DNA from 4 places in the Streptomyces sp. NPDC025793 genome. Region 1 is predicted to be linked to each of the others. Evidence: riboswitches for the same ligand, from Rfam matches in the RefSeq annotation. Region 1 holds a riboswitch; each other region holds the start of a gene.

The links. Region 1 has a riboswitch for cyclic di-AMP ahead of ACZ4MF_RS27795 (C40 family peptidase). Riboswitches for the same ligand answer to the same signal wherever they lie in the genome.
Region 2: linked by a shared signal. The riboswitch ahead of ACZ4MF_RS32165 (M23 family metallopeptidase) and the one ahead of ACZ4MF_RS27795 (C40 family peptidase) in region 1 are both predicted to bind cyclic di-AMP.
Region 3: linked by a shared signal. The riboswitch ahead of ACZ4MF_RS32360 (transglycosylase SLT domain-containing protein) and the one ahead of ACZ4MF_RS27795 (C40 family peptidase) in region 1 are both predicted to bind cyclic di-AMP.
Region 4: linked by a shared signal. The riboswitch ahead of ACZ4MF_RS03825 (M23 family metallopeptidase) and the one ahead of ACZ4MF_RS27795 (C40 family peptidase) in region 1 are both predicted to bind cyclic di-AMP.

What each region holds. Positions count from the first base shown of each region.
Region 1 is NZ_JBVHMR010000016.1:69,276-74,093, forward strand. It holds gene ACZ4MF_RS27780 (C40 family peptidase) at 1-194, opposite strand, end outside; gene ACZ4MF_RS27785 (hypothetical protein) at 670-1,023, shown strand; gene ACZ4MF_RS27790 (hypothetical protein) at 1,001-1,348, opposite strand; gene ACZ4MF_RS27795 (C40 family peptidase) at 1,430-2,629, opposite strand; cyclic di-AMP (ydaO/yuaA leader) riboswitch at 2,637-2,809, opposite strand; gene pcrA (DNA helicase PcrA) at 3,021-4,818, shown strand, end outside.
Region 2 is NZ_JBVHMR010000021.1:124,935-129,752, forward strand. It holds gene ACZ4MF_RS32160 (M16 family metallopeptidase) at 11-1,381, shown strand; cyclic di-AMP (ydaO/yuaA leader) riboswitch at 1,592-1,755, shown strand; gene ACZ4MF_RS32165 (M23 family metallopeptidase) at 1,768-2,493, shown strand; gene ACZ4MF_RS32170 (GntR family transcriptional regulator) at 2,711-3,397, shown strand; gene ACZ4MF_RS32175 (HPr family phosphocarrier protein) at 3,562-3,843, opposite strand; gene ACZ4MF_RS32180 (bifunctional acetate--CoA ligase family protein/GNAT family N-acetyltransferase) at 4,020-4,818, shown strand, end outside.
Region 3 is NZ_JBVHMR010000022.1:30,520-35,337, forward strand. It holds partial or broken gene ACZ4MF_RS32350 (FAD-dependent oxidoreductase) at 1-819, shown strand, start outside; gene ACZ4MF_RS32355 (HAD family hydrolase) at 974-1,780, shown strand; gene ACZ4MF_RS32360 (transglycosylase SLT domain-containing protein) at 1,797-2,300, opposite strand; cyclic di-AMP (ydaO/yuaA leader) riboswitch at 2,305-2,485, opposite strand; gene ACZ4MF_RS32365 (polyprenyl synthetase family protein) at 3,112-4,122, shown strand; gene ACZ4MF_RS32370 (LolA family protein) at 4,441-4,818, shown strand, end outside.
Region 4 is NZ_JBVHMR010000002.1:21,613-26,430, forward strand. It holds gene ACZ4MF_RS03815 (PrsW family intramembrane metalloprotease) at 1-306, shown strand, start outside; gene ACZ4MF_RS03820 (aldo/keto reductase) at 347-1,291, opposite strand; gene ACZ4MF_RS03825 (M23 family metallopeptidase) at 1,366-2,391, opposite strand; cyclic di-AMP (ydaO/yuaA leader) riboswitch at 2,401-2,567, opposite strand; tRNA gene ACZ4MF_RS03830 (tRNA-Met) at 2,895-2,968, shown strand; gene ACZ4MF_RS03835 (dihydrofolate reductase family protein) at 3,043-4,176, opposite strand; gene ACZ4MF_RS03840 (MarR family winged helix-turn-helix transcriptional regulator) at 4,274-4,810, shown strand.

The DNA of each region.
Region 1 (4,818 bases):
TTCTCGGTCGCGGCCTCGGCCTGCTGGTACAGCGCGTCCACCCTGGCCTTCACCTGTGCCGGTGTCGGCGGGGGCTCGGCCTGCGCCGAACCGCCGAACCCCGTCGCGGTGGCCGCGCCCGTCAGGGCGAGCGTGGCAGCGGTCCGGGCCGTGGGGCCGATCGGGCGTTGCCGGGGCTTGCGATGCGCTGCCACCTGGACTGTCACGTCCTTCCGTGCGACTCGACACGATCCGACGGCCGAGCGGTCCGTGCGCCGCGCGGTCCGGCCGGGCGGTGCCTGCGTCCGGCGGTGGCCCGCACAGGGGGAACGGGCCGCCGCCGGACCCTTCTCGGCGGTGGTGCCCGGCCGCCGCCCCTGGCCCGGGCGGTGATGGGGAGCCGGTCACCTGGGGGAGGACGCTAGGCCGGAGTGTGACGAGTGGGTAACGCAGTGTACGGAACTGGCGTCGATAGACCGGTAAGTGACCGTACGTGATCGTGCGGCCGGTCCGGATTCGCCCTCTTCACTCAGCGTGGTGACCGATGCGCGGAAAGCGGAAGAGGTGGGAGGCGTGAGGTGCTATGGGCCGCATAAATGCAAGATCCGCAGCGGTGGGCGGCCGGGCGCGGACGGCTGTGCCAGGGCCCGGTGACGAGGGACCGAATCGCCCTGATTAGGCTCCGGCCTCATGGACGTACTCATCCATCTCTTCGTCGGCCTGCACATCATCGGCATCGCCGCGCTGCTCGGCGGTTTCCTCACCCAGATGAAGGCGATGGGCCAGGGCACGGCCCGCTTCGTCCCCGGGATGCTGCACGGCGCGCTCACCATGCTCGTCACCGGAGTGGTGCTGGTCGGCCTCAACCAGGCCGGTGACCATCACATCAACACCATCAAGATCGGTCTGAAGCTGGCCCTGCTGATCGTGATCCTCGGCCTGGTCTACGTCAAGCGCGACGAGGAGAAGGTCGAGAAGGGTGCCTTCGGCGTCGTCGGCCTGCTGACCATGGCGAACATCTTCATCGCCGTCCTGTGGACCTGACGGCCGTCCCTCCCGCCGTACGGGCCGCGCGCACCGCTCCGGCGCCGACCGCGAGCCACGCCGCCACCGCCACCGCCACCCACACCAGCACCCGCCCCGGCCACCGGAGCCACGGGAGTCCCATGGCGGCCGCGACGGACGGCGTCGCCCCCGTCATCCCCATGGGGAACACCGTCGACCACCGCCGTACGTCGTAGCCGGGCCGGGGCCGCGCCGCCTCGGCCGCCGGCAGGACGACGTACCAGGCCAGGTCCAGGACGCAGAGCCGAGATGCCGGCCACGCGCCGATGCCGGGCAGCCCCTCGGGCCCCGCCGGGAAGGGCACGCGCGCGTGGGCGCGAGAACAGCCGGTACGCGCGCGTGGCCGGGAAACGCCGGTACGCGCGCGTGGGCACCTGTGCGGAGATCAGCCGGGGCGGACCACACTGTGGATGATCGATTCTCCGCCGTAGTACACCGACTCCTCGCGGACGTAGGCGCCCGGCTTGGGGGCGTGGATCATCATGCCGTTGCCGATATAGAGGCCGACGTGGCTGATGTCGTCGTAGAAGAAGATCAGGTCGCCCGGGCGCGCGTCCGCCAGGGAAACCGTGGTGCCGGCGTTCACCTGGTCGTACGTGGTGCGCGGGAGCGCGACGCCGGCTGCCTTCCAGGCGGCCTGGGTCAGGCCCGAGCAGTCGTAGGAGCCCGGCCCGGTGGCGCCCCACACGTACGGCTTGCCGATCTGGGCTCGGGCGAAGGCGAGGGCCTTCTCGGCCTTCGTGTCGTACGAACTGGACGAGCCGGAGGATCCCGAGGACCCCGAAGAGGCGGAACCCGTCGAGCCCGTGGACGTGGACCCGCCGGAGCCGGACGACGACGAGCCGGACGAACTGCTCTGCTGCTTGGCCCGGGCCGCGGCCTGCTGCTTCGCCAGCTCGGCCGCCTTGCGCGCCGCCTCCTGCTGCTTGGCCTGTTCGATCTGTGCGAGTCGCGCCTTCTCCTGGGCCGTCAGCTGCGAGAGCAGTTCGCGCGCGGAGGCGAGCTTTTTCTGGACGGTCGTCTTGGCCGTCTGGAGGTCCTGCTGCGAGGTGGTCAGCGTCCGGAGGCTCTCGGCGGCCTCCCGCCGCTTCTTCATCGTGGCGGCCTGATCGCCGATGTAGGCGTCGACCGCGCTCTTCTCGCGCGTGGTCAGCCGGTTCATCAGCTGGGTCTGGTCGAAGTAGTCCTGCGGGTCGTTCGCCAGCAGGAAGGTGGCCGTGCTCGGCGCGGCGGCGCCGGTGCGGTACTGGGCCGCGGCGAACGAACCCAGCTCCTCGCGGGCCTTGTTGAGGCTGTCGGTGCGGCGGGCGACCTCCTGGCGGAGGGCGTCGACGTGGCCGCGCTCCTTGCCGGTGCGCTCCTTGGCCGCGTCGTACTTCTCGGTCGCCGACTCCGCCTGCCGGTAGAGGTCGTCGACCTTCTTCTCCACCTCCTCCAGGCTCGGCCGGGTGTGGTCGGTGCCCGGAGCGGCCTCGGCGGTCTGGGACAGCATGGCTATGGAGGTGAGGGCGGCGGTGGCGAGAGCGGGGGTGCGTATACCCGCCGCGGTGGTCCCGCCGGGGCGCGGCTTGCGGTGCGACGCCAAGGGAGGCGACTCCTTCCAATGGTCCGCCTACCGGGTTAGCTGTCGGGTTCGGGCGGTGGTTCGGAAGGGTTGCCCTACGGCGTCGTCCCGGATGGGATTCGGCCGATTCACCCCAGGTTTGGTGGGTCCCCGGCTCCGGGTGCCCCGTACGGGACGGGCCGGACTCGGCGGGGGCCGCGCACGCGGCCCGACCGCAACCTAGCCAACTCGTGTGGCTAGTGTGAAGGTTGGTGCGTGATATGTCCGATACATTTTCGTGATCCGAGACCGGAATCACGTCCGCGTCATCGGGTGATTCCGCTGGGTAAGGGATGTTCGCCCCCACGCCCGCGGGGTCTTCTTCCCGGGACGGCGACCGGTTGTCGGTGGGGCGCCCTAGACTCGGAGAGCGATGAGCAGCCTCTTTGACGACAGCTTCCTGGCGGACCTCCAGCCCCCGCGCGGGCGCGAGGAGGAGCCTCCGCCGCCGCCCGAGGACGATCACGCTCCGGAGCCGCTTCCGGACGATCTGTTCGGCGGGAAGTTCGACGTGCCGCCGGACCGGGACTCCTACTACCGCGACGGCGCCCCCCGCCCCGCACTCGACGCGGCGGCGCTGCTGGAGGGGCTGAACGACAACCAGCGCGCCGCGGTCGTCCACGCAGGCTCCCCCCTGCTCATCGTCGCCGGCGCCGGCTCCGGCAAGACCCGTGTGCTCACCCACCGCATCGCCCACCTGCTCGCCGAGCGGAGCGTGCACCCGGGCCAGATCCTCGCGATCACCTTCACCAACAAGGCCGCGGGCGAGATGAAGGAGCGCGTCGAGCAGCTCGTCGGCCCGCGCGCGCACGCGATGTGGGTGATGACCTTCCACAGCGCGTGCGTGCGCATCCTGCGCCGCGAGTCGAAGAAGCTCGGTTTCACGTCGTCGTTCTCGATCTACGACGCCGCCGACAGCAAGCGCCTGATGGCCCTGGTCTGCCGCGACCTGGACCTCGACCCCAAGCGCTTCCCGCCCAAGTCCTTCAGCGCCAAGATCAGCAATCTGAAGAACGAGCTGATCGACGAGGAGGACTTCGCCGCCCAGGCCGCCGACGGCTTCGAGAAGACCCTCGCCCAGGCCTACGCGCTCTACCAGTCCCGCCTCCGCGAGGCCAACGCGCTCGACTTCGACGACCTGATCATGACGACGGTCAATCTGCTGCGCGCCTTCCCGGACGTCGCCGAGCACTACCGCCGCCGCTTCCGGCACGTCCTGGTCGACGAGTACCAGGACACCAACCACGCCCAGTACGCACTGGTCCGCGAACTGGTCGGCACCGTCGAGCGCGCCGCCGAGGACGTCACCGAGGACGTCGCCACCGCGCCGCGCGAGCACGACCTCCCGCCCGCCGAGCTGTGCGTCGTCGGTGACGCGGACCAGTCGATCTACGCCTTCCGGGGCGCGACGATCCGCAACATCCTCCAGTTCGAGGAGGACTACCCGAACGCGACGACGATCCTGCTGGAACAGAACTACCGCTCCACGCAGACGATCCTGAGCGCCGCCAACGCGGTCATCGAGCGCAACGAGTCCCGCCGCCCGAAGAACCTGTGGACCAACGCCGGCCAGGGCGCCCGGATCACCGGCTACGTCGCCGACACCGAGCACGACGAGGCCCAGTTCGTCGCCGACGAGATAGACCGCCTGGTCGACGCGGGCGACGCCAAGGCGGGCGACGTGGCCGTCTTCTACCGCACCAACGCCCAGTCCCGTGTCTTCGAAGAGGTCTTCATCCGCGTCGGCCTGCCCTACAAGGTCGTCGGCGGCGTCCGCTTCTACGAGCGCAAGGAGGTCCGGGACGTCCTGGCCTACCTGCGCGTTCTCGCCAACCCCGAGGACTCGGTGCCGCTGCGCCGCATCCTCAACGTCCCCAAGCGGGGCATCGGCGAGCGCGCCGAGGCGATGATCGACGCCCTCTCCCAGCGCGAGAAGATCAGCTTCCCGCAGGCGCTCAAGCGCGTGGACGAGGCGTACGGCATGGCCGCGCGCTCCACCAACGCGGTCAAGCGGTTCAACACACTGATGGAGGACCTGCGCACCATCGTGGAGTCCGGCGCCGGACCGGCCACCGTGCTGGAGGCCGTCCTCGAACGCACCGGATACCTGGCCGAGCTGCAGTCCTCCACCGACCCGCAGGACGAGACCCGCATCGAAAACCTCCAGGAAC
Region 2 (4,818 bases), on a different contig from region 1:
GCTCGCCAGCATGGACTTCCACCCTCAGCCGCAGCCCGGCGAGGCCAAGCCGTGGGCGTTCCCGGCCCCCGAGCGCGCGGCGCTCGACAACGGCCTGACGGTGCTGCGCTGCCACCGCCCCGGCCAGCAGGTCGTCGCCGTCGAGGTGCTGCTCGACGCGCCCCTGGACGCCGAGCCGGCCGGTCTGGACGGCGTCGCCACGATCATGGCGCGGGCCTTCTCCGAGGGCACCGACCAGCACTCCGCCGAGGAGTTCGCGGCCGAGCTGGAGCGCGCGGGCGCCACGCTCGACGCGCACGCCGATCACTCGGGCGTCCGCATCAGCCTGGAGGTGCCCGCCTCCCGCCTCGCCAAGGGCCTCGGCCTGCTCGCCGACGCCCTGCGCGCGCCCGCGTTCGCCGAGAGCGAGGTCGAGCGGCTGGTCCGCAACCGCCTGGACGAGATCCCGCACGAGCTGGCCAACCCCACCCGCCGGGCCGCCAAGGAGCTGTCCAAGGAGCTGTTCCCGGCGACCTCGCGCATGTCGCGTCCGCGGCAGGGCACCGAAGAGACGGTCGAGAAGATCGACGCGGCCGCCGTACGCGCCTTCTACGACCGCCATGTGCGCCCCTCGACGGCCACTACGGTCGTGGTCGGCGACCTCACCGGCATCGACCTGGACGCCCTGCTCGGCGACACCCTGGGCGCCTGGAGCGGCACCCCCGGGCAGCCCCGGCCCGTGCCGGCCGTGAGCGCCGACGACACCGGCCGCGTGGTCATCGTGGACCGGCCCGGCGCGGTCCAGACGCAGTTGCTGATCGGCCGCGTCGGCCCCGACCGGCACGACCGCGTGTGGCCCGCGCAGGTGCTCGGCACGTACTGTCTGGGCGGCACCCTCACCTCCCGCCTGGACCGCGTCCTGCGCGAGGAGAAGGGCTACACCTACGGTGTGCGTGCCTTCGGCCAGGTCCTGCGGTCCGCCGCGGACGGCACGGGTGCCTCCCTGCTCGCCATCAGCGGCTCGGTGGACACGCCGAACACCGGTCCCGCGCTGGACGACCTGTGGAAGGTGCTGCGCACCCTCGCGGCGGAGGGCTTGACCGACGCCGAGCGGGACGTGGCCGTCCAGAACCTCGTCGGGGTCGCGCCGCTCAAGTACGAGACGGCGGCGGCCGTCGCGAGCACGCTGGCCGACCAGGTCGAGCAGCATCTGCCCGACGACTTCCAGGCGACGCTGTACCGGCAGCTGGCCGCCACGGGCACGGTGGAGGCCACGGCCGCCGTCGTGAACGCCTTCCCGGTGGACGGCCTGGTGACCGTCCTCGTCGGTGACGCCTCGCAGATCAAGGCGCCGGTGGAGGCGCTCGGCATCGGCGAAGTCAGCGTCGTCGCGGCCGAGTAGGGCACGCGCGCGTGGGGCCCTGACCGCCTACGGGCCGTCAGGGCCCCACGCCGTTCCGCGCTCTTCCCCAGATGCCCGATTTGGGACGGAGGTTGCCTGTCTGCCCTGTGGGATGCGCTACAAAGGCCCGGTTCGGTTTGGGGACCGACGGCAGGCCCGCCTAGCGTCGTCCGGGCTGTTCGTCGGGCAGTGCGCCGCACCCGCGGCACCGGACAGCCATCGCCGAGTCCCCGTACGGCGCGAGCCAGGGGAGCCGGGGACCCACAACGTCCCCTGGGGTGAATCGGACGCCCACGCGTGCGCGTGGGGGGCCGTAGGAGACCTTCCTGCTCCGAACCCGTCAGCTAACCCGGTAGGCGAGAGGGAAGGAAAGGACCAGCCACTCCATGGCGTTCATGTGCGCCACCGGGAAGCACCGCAAGCCCGGCCGGGTCACGCGCACCGCCGCTCAGGCGGCCGGCGTCGCGGCCCTCACCACCGGTGTCATCGGCACCCTCGCGGCCTCCCCCGCGTCCGCCGCCCAGAACTCCGTCGAGCAGACCGGCCTCACCCCGGTGATCAGCGTGGGCGACGACATCGCCGCGCAGATCGACGCGCAGGCGGCCGCCCAGCGGCAGGCCGCCGAGGAGGCCGCGGCCCGGCGGGCCCAGGAGATCCGCGAGACCAAGGCCCGCGCCGCACGCGAGGCGGAGCGCGAGCGGCTGAACCGCTTCGTCCCCCCGATCACGGACTCGTACGTCTCCACGGGCTACAAGGCCAGCAGTTCCCTGTGGTCCTCCGGCTCCCACACCGGCATCGACTTCCACGCGGCCAGCGGCACCCCCGTCCACGCGGTCGGCTCCGGCACCGTCGTCTCCACCGGCTGGGGCGGCGCGTACGGCAACCAGATCGTGATCCGGATGGCCGACGGCATGTACACCCAGTACGGCCACCTGTCGTCCATCGGCGTCACGGTGGGCCAACAGGTCACCCCGGGCGAGCAGATCGGCCTGTCCGGCGCGACCGGCAACGTCACCGGACCCCACCTGCACTTCGAGGCCCGTACGACCCCCGACTACGGCTCGGACGTCGACCCGGTCGCCTATCTCCGCGAGCACGGCGTGGACGTCTGACGCGCACGGCGCACGAGACACGGCATCCGAAGCCCCGGCTCACCGAGCCGGGGCTTTCGTCGTTTTTCCACGGTGCCCTCGGTGCGCTTACGGAGTCGCTGTCCAAAAAATATCCATGGATTCCGGCCCGCCGTCGGAAATTCTGGCTCATTGCAATAGAGTCACGGAACACGCGTCCATCGTCGACGTGTCACGGGGATTAAGGCGGAGGTCGGTCATGCGTATTCCGGCGCACTCGGTATGCACGGCGATCCGGGACGACATCGTCGCCGGTGTCCACGAGCGCGGCAGCCGCCTCACCGAGGAAGTCCTGGCCCGCCGCTACGGCGTCTCGCGCGTCCCCGTCCGCGAGGCCCTGCGCACGCTGGAGGCGGAGGGCTTCGTGGTGACGCGCCGGCACGCGGGCGCGTGCGTGGCCGAGCCGACCGAGCAGGAGGCGGCCGACCTGCTGGAGATGCGGATGCTCCTGGAGCCGCTCGGCGCCGCCCGGGCCGCGCAGCGGCGCACGGAGGCGCATCTGAAGGTGCTGCGTGGCCTGGTCAGACTGGGCCAGGAGCGGGCCAGGCGGGGCAGCAGCGAGGATCTTCGGTCACTGGGCGGCTGGTTCCACGAGACGCTCGCCCAGGCCTGCGCGAGCCCCTCGCTGACCTCGATGCTGACCCAGTTGCGCCACAAGATCGCCTGGATGTACGCGGTGGAGGCGCTGCCGACCCCGGTCGAGTCCTGGGCGGAGCACGGCGCGATCGTGGACGCGGTGGCGCGCGGCGACGGCGAGCGCGCGCGGGCGCTCACGGCTCTGCACGGCGAGCGCGCGACGGCCGCGCACAGGCTTCGCTTTTCCGCCGGCGGCGAGGGCGTGAGGACTTCGCAACACGCCGTAAACATGAGCGGCCTGCGCCATTAACACGAGCGCCGTATACAAAGAAGAGTAATTCGGTGGCGGTGTATTCTTGCTGCCTGAATTCAGGTGTGTTCACGCATTGTGGAAGACCGTGCCAAACGGCGAAGCCGCGCCGCCCCACAAAGGGCGACGCGGCTTCGGTGTTCCGTGTTCCGGGCGGGGCCGGATCAGACGGTCTCGGGCAGCTCCTCCAGGCCCTCGGAGACCAGCTTGGCCAGACGCTCCAGGGCGATGTCCGCGCCCTCGGCGTCCGAGGCGAGGACGATCTCCTCGCCACCCTGGGCGCCCAGACCCAGGACGGCCAGCATGGAGGCCGCGTTGACGGGGTTGCCGTCAGCCTTGGCGATCGTCACCGGGACGCCTGCGGCCGTGGCGGCTCGGACGAAGATGGAGGCGGGGCGGGCGTGGAGGCCCTCGGCCCAGCCGACGTTGACGCGGCGCTCAGCCATGTGTTGCTGCCCTTCGGTGTTCAGGGTTGTCTAGACCAGTTTCCCATATCGCGAAGCGTGTCCGGAGCGGACCCTCGTCCCCTCCGGTGTGACATCGGACCGCGGCCTCGATCCGACTTCCGTCCCCCACAGACTGCCTCGCGCCGTTGTCGGACGCGAGCCGTACTCTGGGGCCCATGCAGAGCTCGGCGGACCGGCAGGACCGGTACGAGTACCCCGCCCACTGGGAGGCGGACGTGGTGCTGCGCGACGGGGGTACCGCGCGCATCCGGCCCATCACCATTGATGACGCCGACCGCCTGGTCAGCTTCTACGAGCAGGTCTCGGACGAGTCGAAGTACTACCGCTTCTTCGCGCCGTACCCACGACTGTCCGCCAAGGACGTCCACCGCTTCACGCACCACGACTTTGTGGACCGGGTGGGACTCGCGGCCACCATCGGCGGCGAGTTCATCGCCACCGTACGCTACGACCGCATCGGCGCCGACGGCATGCCCGCCTCCGTGCCGGCCGACGAGGCCGAGGTCGCCTTCCTCGTGCAGGACGCCCACCAGGGCCGCGGAGTCGCCTCCGCCCTGCTGGAGCACGTCGCGGCCGTCGCGCGCGAGCGGGGCATCCGCCGCTTCGCCGCCGAGGTGCTGCCCGCCAACACCAGGATGATCAAGGTGTTCACGGACGCCGGGTACACCCAGAAGCGCAGCTTCGAGGACGGCGTCGTCCGCCTGGAGTTCGACCTCGAACCGACCGACCGCTCGCTCGCCGTCCAGCGCGCCCGGGAACAGCGCGCCGAGGCCCGCTCGGTACGGCGGCTCCTCGCGCCCGGCTCGGTGGCCGTCATCGGCGTCGGCCGCGCCCCCGGCGGCGTCGGCCGCAGCGTCCTCGGCAACATCCGCGACGGCGGCTACGGCGGCCTGCTGCACGCCGTGAACCAGGCCTTCCCCGAGGACTGCAAGGAGATCGACGGGGTGCCCGCGC
Region 3 (4,818 bases), on a different contig from region 1:
GGCCTGTCCGGCCTCGCCCACCTTCCGCCGGAACTCGCGGGCGCGGCACCCGACGGGCCTTCCGCGAGCGGACCGCTCTCGCACAGCTCCCAGCACCACGACCTCGGCCGGTTCGCCGGCCGGGAGCTGATCGTCGTCGGCGCCGGCCAGTCCGCGCTGGAGACGGCCGCGCTCGCCGCCGAAGCCGGCGCACGCGTGCGCGTGGTCGCGCGCGGCCGCGGCCGGGTCGCCTTCGGCGCCCCGCCCTGGGAGCAGCCGAGACTGCGCCCCGCATCCCCCTTCGGCCGCGCCTGGTCGCTGTGGGCGCTCAGCTACTACCCGCACCCCTACCGCCACCTGCCCGAGGCCGCCCGTCACCACCTGGTCCGCCGCGTCCTCGGACCGCTCGGCGCCTGGTGGCTGCGCGAGCGGTTCGACAGCGCCGTACAGGTGCAGGAAGTCGAGCGGATCGTCCGCGCGGAGGCGTCGGACGGCAGCCCCGTCCTCACCGTCCGCACGTTCTCCCGCTCCCGAACCGGCCCGCGCGGGCAGACCCCTGCCGACGGTGTGGAACGGCTCGCCGCCGACCACGTCATCGCGGCCACCGGCTACCGCGTCGACATCGCGGCGATCGACTTCCTCGGCCACGGCCTGCGCACCCGGCTGGCCGTGAGCCGCGGCGCGCCGAGGCTCGGCCCCGGCTGCGTCTCCTCCGTCCCCGGCCTGTACTTCACCGGCCTGCCGGCGGCGGCGTCGTACGGCCCGGTGATGCGCTTCGTGTGCGGCACGGAGTTCGCCTCGCCGCGACTGGCGAAGCACTTGGCGGCGGCCCACGGCTGACGGAGCGGCCGCGTCCGGGGACGGCGACGGCATACCGGGGACCGTGCGGCAGTGTCATCAGGCGGACGGCGGGCGCCACTTGGGGGTGATGAGCACGTAAGTACGCAGTACGGCGAGGTGAGTCGGACAGGCTCCGCGTCCGTATTCTCTGATCATGGCAGCCGCATACGCACTGATCGCCACTGACCTGGACGGCACGCTGCTGCGGGGCGACGACACGGTCTCCGACCGGTCGCTCGCCGCGCTCGCGCGGGCGGCGCGGGCCGGTGCCCGGCATCTGGTGGTGACGGGCCGTCCGGCCCCTCGGGTACGGCCGCTGCTCGCGCGCCTCGGCTGCGCGGGGCTCGCGGTGTGCGGACAGGGCGCGCAGGTCTACGACGCCGGGAGCGGGCGCCTGCTCTGGTCGGTCCGGCTGCACCGGGAACTGGCCGAGGAGGCGCTCGGCAAGATCGAGGCCGAGGTGGGGCAGGTCTACGCGGCCGTCGACCAGGACGGCGTCGACGGGCTCACGCTCATCGAGCCCGGCTACCGGATGCCGCACCCGACCCTGCCCTCGGTGCGGGTCGACCGGCGCGACGACCTGTGGCACAAGCCCATCAGCAAGGTGCTGCTGCGCCATGCCGCCCTGTCCGACGACGAGTTGGCGGACGTCGCGCGCGCGGTGGTGGGTTCGCTCGCGACGGTCACCATGTCGGGGCCGGGGACCGTGGAGCTCCAGCCGTCCGGGGTGACGAAGGCCACCGGGCTGGCGCTCGCCGCGGAGCGGCTGGGCGTCGGTGCCCGACAGGCGCTGGCCTTCGGGGACATGCCCAACGACATCCCGATGTTCGACTGGGCCGGGCACGGGGTCGCCATGGCCGGCGCGCATCCCGAACTGAAGGCGGTGGCCGACGAGATCACCCTGTCGAACGAGGACGACGGCGTCGCCGTCGTCCTCGAAAGACTGTTTCCGACCGGCTGACCGGCTGACCGGTGTCTCAGTACGCGCTGTGGACGTTGTCGATCGAGCCGTAGCGCGCGGCGGCGTAGTTGCAGGCCGCGGTGATGTTCGCGACCGGGTCGTACGGGTCGAGCGCGGTGCCGGTCACGTGGTAGGCGCGGAAGGTCGGGTCGATGACCTGGAGCAGGCCCTTGGACGGGATGCCGGCGGCGGCGTTGGAGTCCCAGTTGTTGATGGCCAGCGGGTTGCCGGAGGACTCCCGCATGATGTTGCGGTAGATGCCGTTGTAGGAGCCGGGGATGCCCTTCTGGGCCATGATCGAGAGGGACTTGCGGATCCAGCCGTCGAGGGTGTTCGTGTACCCGGACGTGTGGACGAGGGACGTGGTCGTGGCGGCCGTCGAGGGCGTGCTGGTCGCGGCGGAGGCGCTGGTGGCGCCGATGATCGGCATCGCGAGAACGGCGGCACCGGTGCCGGCGACGGCGAGGGCGCGCATGACACGGCTGGTGCGGGTACGGCTGTGCTGAGCGGCAGCAGGCATGGGGAGTTCCTCTCCGGCGCCTGCGAGGTGAGCTGTCGGGTTCGGGCGGGGAGGTGCCCGGCCGTGCCTTCGCGAGAAGGCGCGGCTTCACCCCTAGCCGTTCCGGTGCGACGTGTGCCGACCGATCCGGCGACTTACCTGGGTCCCCCGCTCCTGCCGTACGAATGAGTTCGCGGATGGTTGTGCGGGCGGCGGCAGGATTCGGCGTCCGCCCAGCGAGCCGGAACGTATGCGAGAGCACATGTCGGGAACAAGTGCCGGAATCACATAACGTCCTGTTTGACCTTGAAGTACACCCTATGCGGTACTTGATCCTTTGCGGTTGCCAACCTTCAACTCGCGCGCCGGGCAAGGGGAGCGGACGGTTCGGTGGCCGGTGTGCGGACACGGGCGTCCGTGACCCAACTCACGAAGTATCAAATAGCCACAAAGGGGACATAGTGGATTTCAGGGACTCGCGCCCGGAGTGGCGCCGGCCATGAAGGGGGACGTGGAAAGGGGGGCGGGGTGAGGGATGGGGTGAGGGGTGGGTGTGAGATGGCCGGCGGGTGGCCCGCGGGTGAGGGTGGAGCCGTTACTCCGCTCGCCCCTCGGTTCGCGACAAAGCGCAGGGTGTCCTGTTAAGTCGATGAATGTCCGTTCTTACTATCTGATCGAGAATAAAGCGGCCATGATCCAATAGCGCCCGGGCCGGACCGGTGGGCGCTATCGGTGATCGAAACAGGACCGGATACGCTGACTTGAGTGATGGCAGCGACCTATCGACAAACCGTGTAATCGCCAGCAGACACCAGCAGACAGGAGACCCCTCGTGACCGTCGTCGGGCCGTTCGGGCTGAGCGTGCGGGACCAGGCTCTCGAAGCCGATGTCCAGGCCGGATTGGCGGCTGTCGAGGAAGGCTTGCTCGAGGCCACCAAGAGCGAGGTCCCGTTCATCACGGAGGCCGCGCAGCACCTCGTACGGGCCGGCGGGAAGCGGTTCCGGCCGCTGCTCGTGATGCTCGCGGCGCAGTTCGGCGACCGCTACGCGCCGGGCATCGTGCCGTCGGCCGTCGTCGTGGAGCTGACCCACCTCGCCACGCTGTACCACGACGACGTCATGGACGAGGCGGCCGTGCGGCGCGGTGTGGACAGCGCCAACACCCGCTGGGGCAACTCCGTCGCGGTCCTCACCGGCGACTTCCTCTTCGCCCGTGCCTCCCAGATCCTCGCCGACCTCGGGCCCGAGGCGGTCCGGGTGCAGGCCCTCGCGTTCGAGCGGCTGGTCACGGGCCAGATCCTGGAGACCGCGGGCCCCTCGGACGGCCGCGACCCGGTCGAGCACTACCTGGACGTGCTCGGCGGCAAGACCGGCTCGCTGGTGGCGGTCTCGTGCCGGTTCGGCGCGATGATGTCGGGCGCCGACGAGACGGTCGTCGACGTCCTCACCCAGTACGGCGAGCGGCTCGGCGTCGCCTTCCAGCTCGCCGACGACGTCCTGGACATCGCCTCCGACTCGCACGAGTCCGGCAAGACCCCGGGCACCGACCTGCGCGAGGGCATCCCGACGCTGCCCGTTCTCCGGCTGCGCGAGCGCGCGGCCCGGCTGGGGCTGCCCGAGGACCTCGCGCTGTGCGAGCTGTTGGACTCCGACCTCACCGACGACGCCCGGCACGCCGAGGCCCTGACCGCGCTGCGCGCGCACCCCGCGCTGGAGCAGGCCCGCCGCGACACCGTGCGCTACGCCGAGGAGGCCCGGGCCGCGCTGTCGCCGCTGCGGGACTGCGACGCCAAGGCGGCTCTGGTGGAGCTGTGCGACGCGGTGGTGCACCGCGCGGGCTGAGGCCCGGGCCACGACGGCGTACCGGCCCGTCCCCGCGGGCAGTGGCTGACGTGTCCGCGATCTGGCACACGGTCGTACGGCGCCCTTCGGCGTCCGTGCGACCGGGCCCGGCCCCTAGGGGTCCCGGCGGTCGCCGCCCCTACGTGTCATACCGCAGGCGTACACGGAGTTGGCTCCGTGGTCTGACGCTTCCTCATGGCCGATTTGGTGAGATGGGGAACACGGACATCACCACTCCTCACCGATTCGGGTGAGAATGGCGGCTCAGGGTGGACCAGCGTGAGGAAAGCCGCCGCCGACGACGGAGGTAAGGCACACATGGCACCGTACGAATCCGACGACGCGGTGGACGTCGCGCGGGACGAGAACCCGCACGCCGGACGCCGCAAGGCCGCGCGTTACGCGGTCCCGGTCGCGGTGGTGGGCGTGGCGGCGGCCACGATCGGGCTGGTCCCGGCGCTCGCCGCCTCGGGCGACCCGGACCTGCCCAAGATCACCGCGAAGCAGCTCATCGACAAGATCGCCAAGTCGGACGTGCAGCAGCTGTCCGGCACGGTGAAGATCAGCACCGACCTCGGCCTGCCGAACCTCGGCGGCCTGGAGAGCAGCCTGGCCTCCGGAGCCGGCAAGGGCGCCGGCGCCGGCTCCTCCGCCGACCCGCAGGCCAAGCTCACCGAGCTGGTCTCCGGCACGCAC
Region 4 (4,818 bases), on a different contig from region 1:
GGCGGGAGGCCGGCGGCGCGGGAGGTGGCGCGCTACGAGGAGTACGCCACGGCGCTCGCGCTGCTGCGGCACCGCGGGCGCACGGGGCGGGCCGGGGCCGACTTCGTCGTACGGGAGGGGGAGCTGCTGGACGCGCTCTGGCGGCGCAGGGACGCGGCGCGGCCGGCCCTGGAGTACGCCGCCCGGGCCACCGCCCCGGCTCCGGCGCGCTGGGCTCCCCCGCATCCGCAGAACGGGTACGCGTACGGGTACGGGTACGGCTACCCGGCGGCGCCGTACCCCGCGTACAACCCGTACCAGTCGTAGGCCGTCGGGCTCGCGCGGGGCCCGGCGCCGCCGGGAGGGATCAGGCCGACGCCGCCGTCAGCTTCGTCAGTTCCTCGTCCGTGAGCTTCAGGTCCGCCACTCCCAGCAGTGCGGGGAGCTGGTCGACCGTGCGGGCCGAGGCGATCGGGGCCGTGACCGTCGGCTGGGCCGCGAGCCAGGCCAGGGCGACCGTGGCGAGCGGGGCCTCGTGGGCGGCGGCGACCTCGTCCAGGGCGGCGAGGACCTGCTGGCCGCGCTCGGAGTCCGCGTACTCCTGCACCCGGCCGGCGCGGGCGCTGTCGACCGTGGTGCCGGGGCGGTACTTGCCGGTGAGGAAGCCCGAGGCGAGCGCGAAGTACGGCACCGCGGCCAGGTTCTCCTTGGCGGCCACCTCCTGCAGCCCGCCCTCGTAGGTGTCGCGGGAGACCAGGTTGTAGTGCGGCTGGAGGGCGACGTAGCGGGCCAGGCCCTCGCGCGCGGAGAAGTCGAGGGACTCCTGCAGGCGCTCGGCGCTGATGTTGGAGGCGGCGATGTGCCGGACCTTGCCCGCCTTCACCAGCTCGTCGAGGGCGCCGATGATCTCCTCGACCGGGACCTCGGGCCTGTCGAAGTGGGTGTAGTAGAGGTCGATGTAGTCGGTGTCCAGGCGGCGCAGGGAGGCGTCGGCGGCGGCCTTGATGTTGGCGGCGGACAGGCCCTGGTACTCGGGGTGCTGGCTGACCTTGGTGGCGATGACGACGTCGGAGCGGTTGCCGCGGGCCTTGACCCACTTGCCGATGATCGTCTCCGACTCACCGCCCTTGTTGCCCTCGATCCAGGCGGTGTAGGCGTCGGCGGTGTCGATGAAGTTGCCGCCGGCCGCCGCGTAGGCGTCGAGGACGGCGAAGGAGGTCTCCTCGTCGGCGGTCCAGCCGAAGACGTTGCCGCCGAGGGAGAGGGGGAAGACCTGGAGATCCGAACTGCCGAGTGTGCGCAAGGAAGTCATGCTCCACGTCAACGCCGGCGGCAGATGATCTCATTCCGCCACCGGCGCCACGATCACCCGGAAGGTCGGCCGGGTCAGGGGTTGAGGCCCTTGTCCCGCAGCCACGGCGCCGGGTCGATGGCGGTGGCCTGGCCGTTCGGGTGGACCTCCAGGTGCAGGTGCGGGCCGGTGACGTTGCCGGTGGCGCCGACCCGGCCGATGACGTCGCCGGTCGAGACCTTCTGGCCGACCGAGACGCCGATCGAGGACTGGTGGCAGAACCACAGCTCGGTGCCGTCGTCCAGGGTCAGGACGGTGCGGTAGCCGTAGGCACCGGCCCAGCCGGCCTGGGTGACGGTGCCGCCGTGGACCGCCTTGATGAGGGTGCCGGTGGGGGCCGCGAAGTCGAGACCGGTGTGGTAGCCCGAGGACCACATCGCGCCGGGCTGACCGAAGGTGCCGGTGATCGTGTACGACACGACGGGCAGCGTGTACTGCGTGGCCAGCTCGGCCAGGCGCTTGGCCTCGGCGGCCTTCGCGGCGTCGGCCTCCGCCGTGGCCTTGGCGGCCGTTGCCTTGGCGGCGGCGTCCTTCTCGGCCTTGGCGGCCGCGTCGGCGGTCTGCTGCTCGGCGGCGGCGAGCCTGGCGGCGGTGGCCCGGCTGTCGGCCTTGCTCCGCTGCTGCTCGGCCTGGGCCATGATCCGGTTGCGCAGGGCCTCGCCGGCGTCGCCGTTGCTGCCGCTCTCGGTGTGCATGCCGACGTCGGAGAGCCCGGTGGCGGTGGTGGACTTCGGTGCCTCGGTGGAGCCGCCCTCGAAGAGGTGGCTCACGGAGTCCGGCAGGGAGATGGAGACCGGCGGCTTGCCGGTGTGGGCGCTGGCCATGCCGCCCGCGCCGACGGCGGCGACGACGCCGACGCCGAGGACGGTGGAGCTGCGGGCGAAGCCGTTGCGCTGCTTGGCGACCCGGTGCCGGCCGCGGACCCGGTCGACGGAGTCCTCGGTGGGGTTCCACTCCTCCCACGTGCCCTCTTCGGCGTGGTAGGAGCCGTAGCCGAAGGGTTCGGGCTCGTCGGACGCCGGTATGGACGGGGCTTCGGGGGCAAGCCGGTTGGACGCCACGCGGGCGTACTCCTTTCCTTCCGTCGCCTACCGGGTTAGCTGACGGGTTCGGAGCAGGAAGGTCTCCTACGCGCGTATACCGGGCGTGGACTCAGTGAGTTCACGTCGGCGTCCGCGTGATTCACCCCAAGGTGGTGGTTCCCCGGTTCCCTCGCGGGATTCGGCGCGTGCGCACGGAGCCGCCTCTTGTGACGGCTGGGACGACCGCGCTGCGTTATCGAACGTTAATAGACCCGCGAGGCACTTTCCAAGCCGTTCGGCTTGATCGTTAACGCTTTCCGGCCGGATGCACCAGTCAATACCGCAGCAAACCGGACGAGTTGGCCACCGTTCAAGAGTCTCGGCGTTTTTGATGGTGTCTCAGATGTTATGCGGACGGCGGTCGCGCGGTCACCGTCGGTGAACAGGTCGTGACGGTGGGCCCGGAATCACCGCGCGGCGGGCCTTGCGATCAAGCGGTGTGCGAGCACCCCTTCGCATGGGGTACTCTTGAGACACAACGACGCGGGGTGGAGCAGCTCGGTAGCTCGCTGGGCTCATAACCCAGAGGTCGCAGGTTCAAATCCTGTCCCCGCTACTGAAGACTCAGGGCCCGGAATCCACTGGATTCCGGGCCCTGAGTGTTTCGCGCCCCCGAACGGGCGCGGCGGCTCACCGCACCAGATGCCCGTTCGGCGCCTTGGCCCGCGCCTCGTACTCCGGCAGTACGACCACCTCGGCCCCTGCCTGCGCCAGAACCCCGCTCCCGTCGGCCGCCTCCACGAACGTGTCCGGCTCGCGCCACGCCGTCACCACCCTGCGCACTCCCGCCCGCAGGATCAGCTCGGCGCACGGCGCGGGACGGGACGCGCGGCGGGCGCACGGCTCCAGGCTGCTGTAGACCGTGGCGGCGGCCAGCCGCGGGTCGGCCGGGTCGATCTTGGCCAGCGCCGCCTCCTCCGCGTGGACCACCGGGTCGCCCCCCTCGCGCGAGTGGCCGCGCGCCAGCTCCGTGCCGTCGGCCGCGACGACCACCGCGCCGACGCTGAACGCCGTTTCCGAGGGCGGGCACAGCGCGGCGAGTTCGCAGGCGATGCGCAGCCAGTGGCGGTCGGCGGCGACCGGGGCGGCTCCGGTGCCGGGGGCGGTGGGCTCGTAACGCATGAGGACGACGTCCTCGATCCGGCGGGTCTCGGTGAGGCGGAGGCGGCCGGCCTGGTACCCGCCCGGGCCGAACAGGCGCGGGGCGGCCGGGTCGCCGACGAGGAGCGGGGCGAGGACCAGCTGGAGTTCGTCGGCGAGGCCCTGCTGGAGGAGCTGGGTGTGGACCGTGCCGCCGCCCTCGACCATCAGGCGCCGCACACCGTGCACGACGTACAGGTGCTCCAGGAGCGCCGGCCAGTCGAGGCCGGGGCCGAGCGGGACGACCTCGGCACTGTCGCCGAGGAGGCGTGCGGCGCGCTCGGCGCCGGCGTCGGTCGTGTAGACGACCTTCGCGCCGCCGGTGTGCCAGAACTTCGCGGCCGGATCGAGGTCGCCGGAGGCGGTGACGGTCACCTTGAGGGGGTATGCGGGCTTGCCCTCCGCGACCCGGGCCGCGCGGCGCTCGGCCGAGTTGACCAGCAGCCGCGGGTTGTCCGCGCGGATCGTGCCGGCGCCGACGAGGATGGCGTCGGACGCGGCCCGCACCTCGTCGACCCGGTCGAAGTCGGCCGGGCCGGACAGCAGAAGGCGCTCAGGGCCGGTGTCGTCCAGGTAGCCGTCGAGCGAGACGGCGGCGGACAGCAGCACATACGGGTACGACATCGGGCGCACTCTCCCTGCGGGTCTGCGAGGTCTGCGGAGTCCGGGTCCGCGAAGCCGCAATCTTGGTTCAAGTTTGAAACAAACCTACACTGGCCGCATGACGACCCGCTGGCTCAGCCCCGAGGAGCAGCGCGCCTGGCGCGCGTACATGGCCGCGACCCACCTCCTGGAGGACGCGATGGATCGGCAGCTCCAGCAGGACGCCGGCATGCCCCACCTTTTCTACTCGGTGCTGGCCAACCTCTCCGAGGCGCCCGAGCGGCGGCTGCGCATGACCGATCTCGCCGAGACGGTGAAGATCACGCGCAGCAGGCTGACGTACGCGGTGACCCGGCTGGAGCGGGACGGGCTGGTGCGCCGGGAGGACTGCCGCTGGGACAGGCGCAGCAGCATCGCCGTCCTGACGGACGAGGGGATGGCCGCGCTGGAGCGCGCGGCGCCCGGGCACGTCGAGACCGTGCGCAGCACCCTCTTCGACCGGCTGACGCCCGCGCAGGTGGGACAGCTGGAGGAGATCTTCACGAGCGTCGCGCGGGGACTGCAGGACGAGGACGCCGAGGCCGGGACGGGGGATGTGCCGTGGCGGCGCCGGTCGTCGTGTTCGTCGTCCCAGCCGCCGTCCGCCTCCTCGTGAATCGCTGG